One region of the Streptomyces sp. NPDC001056 genome, then DNA from elsewhere that is predicted to be linked to it. Evidence: riboswitches for the same ligand, from Rfam matches in the RefSeq annotation. Region 1 holds a riboswitch; the other holds the start of a gene.
The links. A riboswitch is a leader RNA that binds a small molecule or an ion and turns the genes downstream of it on or off. The one in region 1 is predicted to bind glycine.
Positions count from the first base shown of each region.

Region 2: linked by a shared signal. The riboswitch ahead of gcvP (aminomethyl-transferring glycine dehydrogenase) and the one ahead of gcvT (glycine cleavage system aminomethyltransferase GcvT) in region 1 are both predicted to bind glycine.

Region 1 covers NZ_JBSFLI010000033.1:31,678-35,881, reverse strand. Annotated here, with positions in the region: gene ACWDD7_RS30130 (enhanced serine sensitivity protein SseB C-terminal domain-containing protein) at 1-74, opposite strand, end outside; gene ACWDD7_RS30125 (enhanced serine sensitivity protein SseB) at 229-990, opposite strand; gene ACWDD7_RS30120 (AAA family ATPase) at 1,035-1,718, opposite strand; glycine riboswitch at 1,895-1,992, shown strand; glycine riboswitch at 1,993-2,105, shown strand; gene gcvT (glycine cleavage system aminomethyltransferase GcvT) at 2,150-3,268, shown strand; gene gcvH (glycine cleavage system protein GcvH) at 3,399-3,779, shown strand; gene glyA (serine hydroxymethyltransferase) at 3,794-4,204, shown strand, end outside.
Region 2 covers NZ_JBSFLI010000020.1:139,745-143,948, forward strand. Annotated here, with positions in the region: gene gcvP (aminomethyl-transferring glycine dehydrogenase) at 1-2,211, opposite strand, end outside; glycine riboswitch at 2,388-2,483, opposite strand; partial or broken gene ACWDD7_RS23730 (PRC-barrel domain-containing protein) at 2,546-2,761, shown strand; partial or broken gene ACWDD7_RS23735 (DNA polymerase IV) at 2,896-4,204, opposite strand, start outside.

The DNA.
Region 1 (4,204 bases):
TAGCGTCCGGGCGTGACGTGGCGGAGCGTGTGTTCGACACCGCCGCCGACGCTGCCGCTGTGGCTCGCGCTCACCTTGTCGTGCCCTTCTTTTCAGTACTCCGCGTCGGGGGACAGCTTAAGCGCCTGGTGGCTCGGGGCCCGTGTGTTCGTGCGCGGGTGCGGGTCGTGGTGGGGCGGTCGCGCGGTTCCCCGCGCCCCTTCGGGGCGGGCCGCGCACCGTCGGGTTCTAGTGGGCGTGGAAGGGGCGGACATTCGTCCGCAGCCACTCCGCCACCGGGTCGTCCGTCACGTCCAGCAGGATCAGGTTGACCGGCCAGCGGACCGGGACCCGGCCGAGGGCGCGGCCCAGGGCTTCCAGGGGGAGGGCGCGGAAGTCGCCGTCCCACTGGGACAGCTCCACGCCGACGAACATGACCGGGTCGGCGGTCTCGATCGCGGCCAGGCAGCGGCGGGCGGTGAGGACCACACCCGTCGCGGCGAACTCGGCGGACGCGGCGGAGAGGAAGTCGACCGGGTCGTCCTGCCAGTCGGGCTCGAAGAGGCGGACGCGGCCGCCGGAGGCGGGGCCGTCCAGCGGGGTGCGGCCGGCGCGGCAGAGCTCGGCGACGGCGTCCGGCGGGAGCGGGATGCCGACCGTGCCGCCGGGGTTCACGGCGATGCCCGCCTGCGGGGGCAGGCCGCGGGCGAACTCCACGGCCGGGGCGATGGTGTACGACATGTGGGAGCCGACCGCCTGGCGGAACTGCTCCTCGGAGCTGAACACCGGGACGTACGCCTGGCCGTCGATCTCCAGGGTGGGCAGGTCCAGCGGGCCGCCGCCGGGTCCGCCGCCGGACGGCAGCGGCACCCAGACGAAGCTGCGGCCGAGTACCTCGATGATCCGGCCGCCCGCCGCGGGTATGCCGAGGGAGGCCGACAGCACCTCCTCCAGCTCGTTGCCGGGCCAACCGCCGTGCGGGTGGGGGTGCGCCTGTGCCGGGAAGTCCATCTGCCTACCGCCTGCTGGGAACCACTGCTCTGTGACCATGAAGGCTAGCGGGTACCGGTGACAGTGCCGTACTCCGTGAACACGATCCGCTGCACGGCGTCCGCCGCGGCCCGGTCGAGCAGCACCGCCGAACCGCAGCCCGCGGGCAGTTCGCCCCGCTCCACCGCGCCGAGCAACCGGGCCGTCGTACGGCGGTGGCGGCCGAAGGCGAGCCGCGAGACCGACCGGCCGCGCTCGCGCTGGCCCGCGCGGGCCGTCTCCTCCGGCACGTCCAGCAGGAGCAGGTGCAGGGTGCCGCCGGAGCGGCGGGCGGCGCGGGCGAGCCAGGCGCGCACCCAGGGCTGGGTGCCGCAGTCGTGCACGACCAGGCCCTGTGACGTGCGCAGGGCGCGACGCAGCCCGAGGTAGTGCGCGGCGCGCACCAGGGGGCGGTAGAGGGCGTACGGCAGCAGGCGGGGCAGGCGGGCGGCGAAGCGGGCCCGGGTGTCCTGGGAGTCGACGCGGCGGTCGGTGACCGCGCGGCGCATCAGCGTGGACTTGCCGCTGCCGGGCAGGCCGGTGAGCACCACGATGTCACGGGGGCCGAAGCGAAGGGTGCGCGGGCCGGGGGCCGCCCGGTCGCGCAGGTCCCGCACGAGGGACGCGGGGCGGCCGGCCGCGCGCTCGCGGGCCACGAGGCTCCTCGGCGCCGGGATGCCGGTCGCGTGCGCCATGGTCCTGTTCGCCATGATCGTCCTCCCCTTGTGGTTCGGTAATCTCCCTGCCCGGCCGACGTAAAGGAAAGGTAATGCCCGATGTGCCACGGGCGGGTGCGCGTACCGCCACAGGTCGGTTACGGATACGGCCCCTGACGGGTGGGGGTGCGACGTGCAATGATGTGGCCGCCAACTGCATACCGGCCGTTTGAATCCGCGCGGGAGAGTCCCCAGCAGGCTTCGCTGGGGCGCCGAAGGAGCAAGTCCCTCCCTTGAATCTCTCAGGCACCGTTACCGCGCGGGCGAGGCACATCTGAAAAGCGGGCCGCTGTGACAGCGGCCCCACCCAAGGTGCAAGCCGTGATCGCCCCCCTGGCGGTCCCGGCGAACCTCTCAGGTTCCGATGACAGATGGGGAGGAACGTTCCTCGCCCCATCCCTGTTGCCCTGGGAGACGACCGACCGATGAGCAGTACCGAACTCCGACACACCGCGCTGGACGCCGTGCACCGCTCGCTCGGTGCGACGATGACCGACTTCGCGGGCTGGGACATGCCCCTGCGTTACGGCTCCGAGCGCGACGAGCACGTGGCCGTGCGGACCAAGGCGGGTCTGTTCGACCTCTCCCACATGGGCGAGATCACCGTCACCGGCCCCGAGGCGGCCGACTTCCTGAACATGGCCCTGGTCGGCAACATCGCCTCCATCGGCGTCGGCCGCGCCCGCTACACGATGATCGTGCAGGCCGACGGCGGCATCCTGGACGACCTGATCGTCTACCGGCTCGCCGAGACCGAGTACATGGTCGTCGCCAACGCCTCCAACGCCCAGGTGGTCCTGGACGCCCTGGAGGAGCGGTCCGGCGGCCACGACGTCGAGGTGCGCGACGACCGGGACGCCTACGCCCTGATCGCCGTCCAGGGCCCGGCCTCCCCCGGCATCCTGAAGTCCCTCACCGACGCCGACCTCGACGGCCTGAAGTACTACGCGGGCCTGCCCGGCACCGTCGCCGGCGTCCCCGCGCTGATCGCCCGCACCGGCTACACCGGCGAGGACGGCTTCGAGCTGTTCGTGAAGCCCGAGCACGCCGTCGAGCTGTGGCAGGCGCTGACCAAGGCCGGCGAGGGCGTCGGCCTGGTGCCGTGCGGCCTGTCCTGCCGGGACACCCTGCGCCTGGAGGCGGGCATGCCGCTGTACGGGCACGAGCTGAACACCTCGCTGACCCCCTTCGACGCCGGGCTCGGCCGCGTGGTCAAGTTCGAGAAGGAGGGCGACTTCGTGGGGCGCGCCGCGCTCGTCGAGGCCGCCGCCCGCGCCGAGCAGAACCCGCCGCGCGTCCTGGTCGGCCTGATCGCCGAGGGCCGCCGCGTCCCGCGCGCCGGGTACTCGGTCGTCGCCGGCGGCGAGGTCATCGGCGAGGTCACCTCCGGTGCCCCCTCCCCCACGCTGGGCAAGCCGATCGCCATGGCCTACGTCGACGCGGCGCACGCGGCGCCCGGCACCGAGGGCGTCGGCGTGGACATCCGCGGCACCCACGAGCCCTTCGAGGTCGTGGCGCTGCCGTTCTACAAGCGCCAGAAGTAGACAGCGAGCCCGGTCCCGGTCCCGCCCCCCGCCGGGCGGGCACGTGACCCTGCGCACATTCGCCCGCCCATCGGCGGTCACCACCCTCCCCCCGTCATCAGCACCCCCGCGCGTACAGGAGAATTCAGGCATGAGCAACCCCCAGCAGCTGCGCTACAGCAAGGAGCACGAGTGGCTGTCGGGCGCCGACGACAACGGCGTCTCGACGGTCGGCATCACCGAGTTCGCGGCCAACGCGCTCGGCGATGTGGTCTACGCCCAGCTCCCCGAGGTCGGCTCCACCGTCGAGGCGGGCGAGACCTGCGGTGAACTGGAGTCCACCAAGTCGGTCTCCGACCTGTACTCCCCGGTCACCGGCGAGGTCACCGCGGTCAACGAGAACGTCGTCGACGACCCGTCGCTGGTGAACTCCGAGCCCTTCGAGGGCGGCTGGCTGTTCAAGGTGCGCGTCGCGGACGAGCCGGCCGACCTGCTCTCCGCCGACGAGTACGACGCCCACACCGCCGGCTGAGGAGTCGTAGCCGTATGACTGTCCTGAACACGCCCCTGCACGAGCTGGACCCGGAGATCGCCGCCGCGGTCGACGCCGAGCTGCTCCGCCAGCAGTCCACGCTCGAAATGATCGCGTCCGAGAACTTCGCGCCGCTCGCGGTGATGGAGGCGCAGGGCTCGGTCCTCACCAACAAGTACGCCGAGGGCTACCCGGGCCGCCGCTACTACGGCGGCTGCGAGCACGTCGACGTGGCCGAGCAGATCGCCATCGACCGCATCAAGGAGCTGTTCGGCGCCGAGTACGCCAACGTGCAGCCCCACTCCGGCGCCTCCGCCAACCAGGCGGCCCTGTTCGCGCTGGCCCAGCCCGGGGACACCATCCTCGGCCTGGACCTCGCGCACGGCGGCCACCTGACCCACGGGATGCGGCTGAACTTCTCCGGC
Region 2 (4,204 bases), on a different contig from region 1:
GTTGGGCAGGTACGGCGCGAGGTGCGAGCGGACCGCGACCGGACCGACGCCGGGGCCGCCGCCGCCGTGCGGGATGCAGAAGGTCTTGTGCAGGTTCAGGTGCGAGACGTCGCCGCCGAAGTGGCCCGGCTTGGCGAGGCCCACCAGCGCGTTCAGGTTGGCGCCGTCGACGTACACCTGACCGCCGGCCTCGTGCACCCGGGCGCAGATGTCGGCGACGTGCTCCTCGAACACACCGTGCGTCGACGGGTAGGTGATCATCAGCACGGCCAGCTCGTCGCGGTGCTGCTCGATCTTGGCGCGCAGGTCCTCGACGTCGATCTCACCGTCCTCGGCGGTCTTGACGACGACGACCTTCATGCCCGCCATCACGGCGCTCGCGGCGTTGGTGCCGTGCGCGGAGGACGGGATGAGGCAGACGGTGCGCTGCTCGTCGCCGTTGGCGCGGTGGTAGCCGCGCACGGCGAGCAGACCGGCCAGCTCGCCCTGGGAGCCGGCGTTCGGCTGGAGGGAGACCTTGTCGTAGCCGGTGACCTCGGCGAGGCGGTCCTCCAGCTCGTGGATGAGCGTGAGGAAGCCGGCCGCCTGCTCGGCGGGCGCGAACGGGTGCAGCTCGCCGAACTCGGGCCAGGTGATGGGCTCCATCTCGGTGGTCGCGTTGAGCTTCATGGTGCAGGAGCCCAGCGGGATCATGCCGCGGTCGAGCGCGTAGTCGCGGTCGGCCAGCTTGCGCAGGTAGCGCAGCATCGCGGTCTCGGAGCGGTGCTGGTGGAAGACCGGGTGGGCGAGGTAGTCGTCGCCGCGCAGCAGCGCCGCGGGCAGCGCGTCGGCGGCGGCGGCGTCCAGCGCCTCGACGTCGGCCTCGACGCCGAAGGCGGCCCAGACGGTGGCCAGCCGCTCCCGGGTGGTGGTCTCGTCGCAGGCCACGGAGACGTGGTCGGCGTCGGCCAGGTACAGGTTCACGCCCTTGTCCCGGGCGGCGGCGACGACCTCGGCGGCCTTGCCGGGCACGCGCGCGGTGACCGTGTCGAAGAAGGCGCCGTGCGTGATCTCCACGCCCCCGGCCTTCAGGCCCTCGGCGAGGAGGGTCGCGTAGCGGTGGGTGCGCCGGGCGATGGTCCGCAGGCCCTCGGGGCCGTGGTAGACGGCGTACATGCCGGCCATGACCGCGAGCAGCACCTGTGCGGTGCAGATGTTGCTGGTGGCCTTCTCGCGGCGGATGTGCTGCTCACGGGTCTGGAGGGCCAGCCGGTAGGCCCTGTTGCCGTCGGCGTCGACGGAGACGCCGACCAGGCGGCCGGGCAGGCTGCGGGCGAACTTCTCGTGCACGGCCATGTAGCCGGCGTGCGGACCGCCGAAGCCCATCGGGACACCGAAGCGCTGGGTGGAGCCGACGGCGATGTCGGCGCCCAGCTCGCCCGGGGAGGTCAGCAGGGTGAGGGCGAGCAGGTCGGCGGCGACGGTGACGAGCGCGCCCAGCTCGTGGGCCTGCTCGATCACCGGCTTGATGTCCCGTACGGCACCGGAGGCGCCGGGGTACTGGATGAGGACGCCGTTGATGTCACGGGCGGCGATGTCGGCCGGGATGCCCGCGCCGAGATCGGCGACGACGACCTCGACGCCGGTCGGTTCGGCGCGCGTCTGGATGACGGCGATGGTCTGCGGCAGGGCGTCCGCGTCGACCAGGAAGAGGCCCTTCTTGTTCTTGCCCATGCGCCGGGACAGCGCCATGGCCTCGGCGGCCGCGGTGCCCTCGTCGAGGAGGGAGGCGCCGGAGGTGGGGAGCCCGGTCAGGTCGGCGACCATGGTCTGGAAGTTCAGCAGCGCTTCCAGGCGGCCCTGGGAGATCTCCGGCTGGTAGGGCGTGTAGGCCGTGTACCAGGCCGGGTTCTCCAGGACGTTGCGCAGGATCACCGGCGGAGTGAAGGTGCCGTAGTAACCCAGGCCGATCATGGAGCCGAGGACCTGGTTGCGGTCGGCGAGCGAGCGCAGTTCGGCCAGCACCTCGGCCTCGGTCCGGGCGCCCGGCAGGTCGAGGGCGTCGGCGTTCTTGATCACATCGGGGACCGCGGCGGCGGTCAGCTCGTCGAGGGACCCGTAGCCGACCTGCGCGAGCATCTTGGCCCGCGCCTCCTGGTCGGGCCCGATGTGGCGCTGTTCGAAGGGGATGCCCGCTTCGAGCTCGGAGAGCGGAATACGATGGGCGGTCATTGCGGAGGCCTCCTGGTCTGACGCGACCTTCGAAGGGCACCACGGCGCGGGTGCCCGGACGGCCTCCCCCTCTGTCATCTCAACCTGAGAGCTTCACCAGGCGCCCGTCGGGACGCCGGCTTTCACCGTCGGTGAGAGCGGAAGCCGTCGACACCCGCCCTGCTTTCCAGAGTGACCTCGTCCGTGCGGTACGTGGGCCTGAGAGATTCCGGGGAGGATTTGCTCCTTCGGCGCCTCCGAGGTGGGTCGGAGGACTCTCCCGCACGGGGTCAGCAGCCGCATTCAGCCTACCAGCGAGGTCAACGGCCGGATTCTCAAGTGGCCGCCGCAGTGAATGTGCTCTTTCGTAGTGCTTACGGATGAGTTGCGACCAATTGGAGGGAGAGGGGCCGTGCAGACCGACATCGATCCGCGCAACCTGATCGGCCGCAAGGCGTTCGACCGCAATGGCACCAAGATCGGCACGATCGACGAGGTGTACCTGGACGACGCCACGGGCGTCCCCGAATGGGCGGCCATACGCACCGGGCTCTTCTCCCGCGACGCCTTCGTCCCGCTGGAGCCCAGCGAACTCGTCGAGGGCACCCTCCAGGTCCCCTTCGACCGCTCCCTGATCAAGGACGCCCCCGACTTCGGCGTGGGCCGCCACCTCTCCCCCGAACAGGAACTCCAGCTCTACCACCACTACGGCCTCGACATGACCCCCGGCCCGGCCCCGGACCGCGACTTCGGCAAACTGGCCGGCTCCGAGGAGACGTAGCCCTACCGGCCCACCGCACGGCATTCCGGTCGATCCTCCGTGACCGGGGCCATGGAAACCAGGGGCAGGGGGTCCGTCGGCCGGAGGGCGGGGTCGGTGACCATGAAGGTTCGGATGCGTCCCGGAGGGGACTGGGGGGTCTCGAAGCGCACCGTCACCCGGCCCACCCCGCTGCCCTGGACCCACCCGTGGCCGAACTCGGCATGCAGCACGTCCTGCCCCGCGCGCCAGTGCGGGAGCACGGCGGCGGGGGACGGAGCAGTCGGCTCGGGCGGCTGGTCCTCCGAGACCGATTCCGTCGGCGAGGGCCTCGCCGCCTGGGCGAAGAGGTCTTCCTGGGTGTAGTCGGCGAGCCCGGTGACGCCGACGCCGAGCAGCCGGACCCCACCCGTCGTGTCCACGGACTCCAGCAAACGCTCGGCCGCCTCCCGCACGACCGCCGGATCGTCCGTGGGCCCCCGCAGCGTCTCGGAGCGGGTCAGCGTCGAGAAGTCGTACCGCCGCACCTTCAGGACGATCGTCCGCCCGGACAGTCCCGCCTCGCGCAGCCGCCGCACACAGCGGTCCGCGAGCCGCCGTACTTCGAGTCCGATCCGCAGCCGGTCGTGGATGTCCACGTCGTACGTGTCCTCGACCGACACCGACTTGGTCTCCCGTTCGGCCACCACGGGCCGCTCGTCCCGCGCGAGCGCCATGGCGTACAACGCGTGTCCGTGCGCCTTGCCGACCAGTCGTACGAGTTCGTCCTCGCCGGCCTCGGCCAGCTCCTCGACGGTCGTTATCCCGGCCCGCCGCAGATGGTCCCCCGTGGCCGGGCCCACCCCCGGCAGGGTCCGCACCGACAGCGGCCCGAGCAGCGCCCGCTCGGTCCCCGGCTCGATGAGCACCAGGCCGTCCGGCTTGGCCCGCTCGGAGGCGATCTTCGCGAGCATCTTGGACGCGGCGAGCCCCACCGATCCGGTGAGCCCCGTGACGGCACGGATGTCCTCGCGCAGCCGCGCCCCGGTCCGTCGCGCCGATTCCGCGTCCGACGCGGTGCCCGAGGCCGCCAGGTCCACGAAGGCCTCGTCCAGGCTCAACGGCTCCACCAGCGGGGACAGCTCCCGCAGCAGCGCCATCACCTGCTCGCTGACCGCCCGGTACAGGCTGAAGCGCGGCACCAGGTACGCGGCGTGGGGCGCCAGCCGCCGTGCCTGGGCCATGGGCATCGCGGAGTGCACCCCGAAGGCCCGC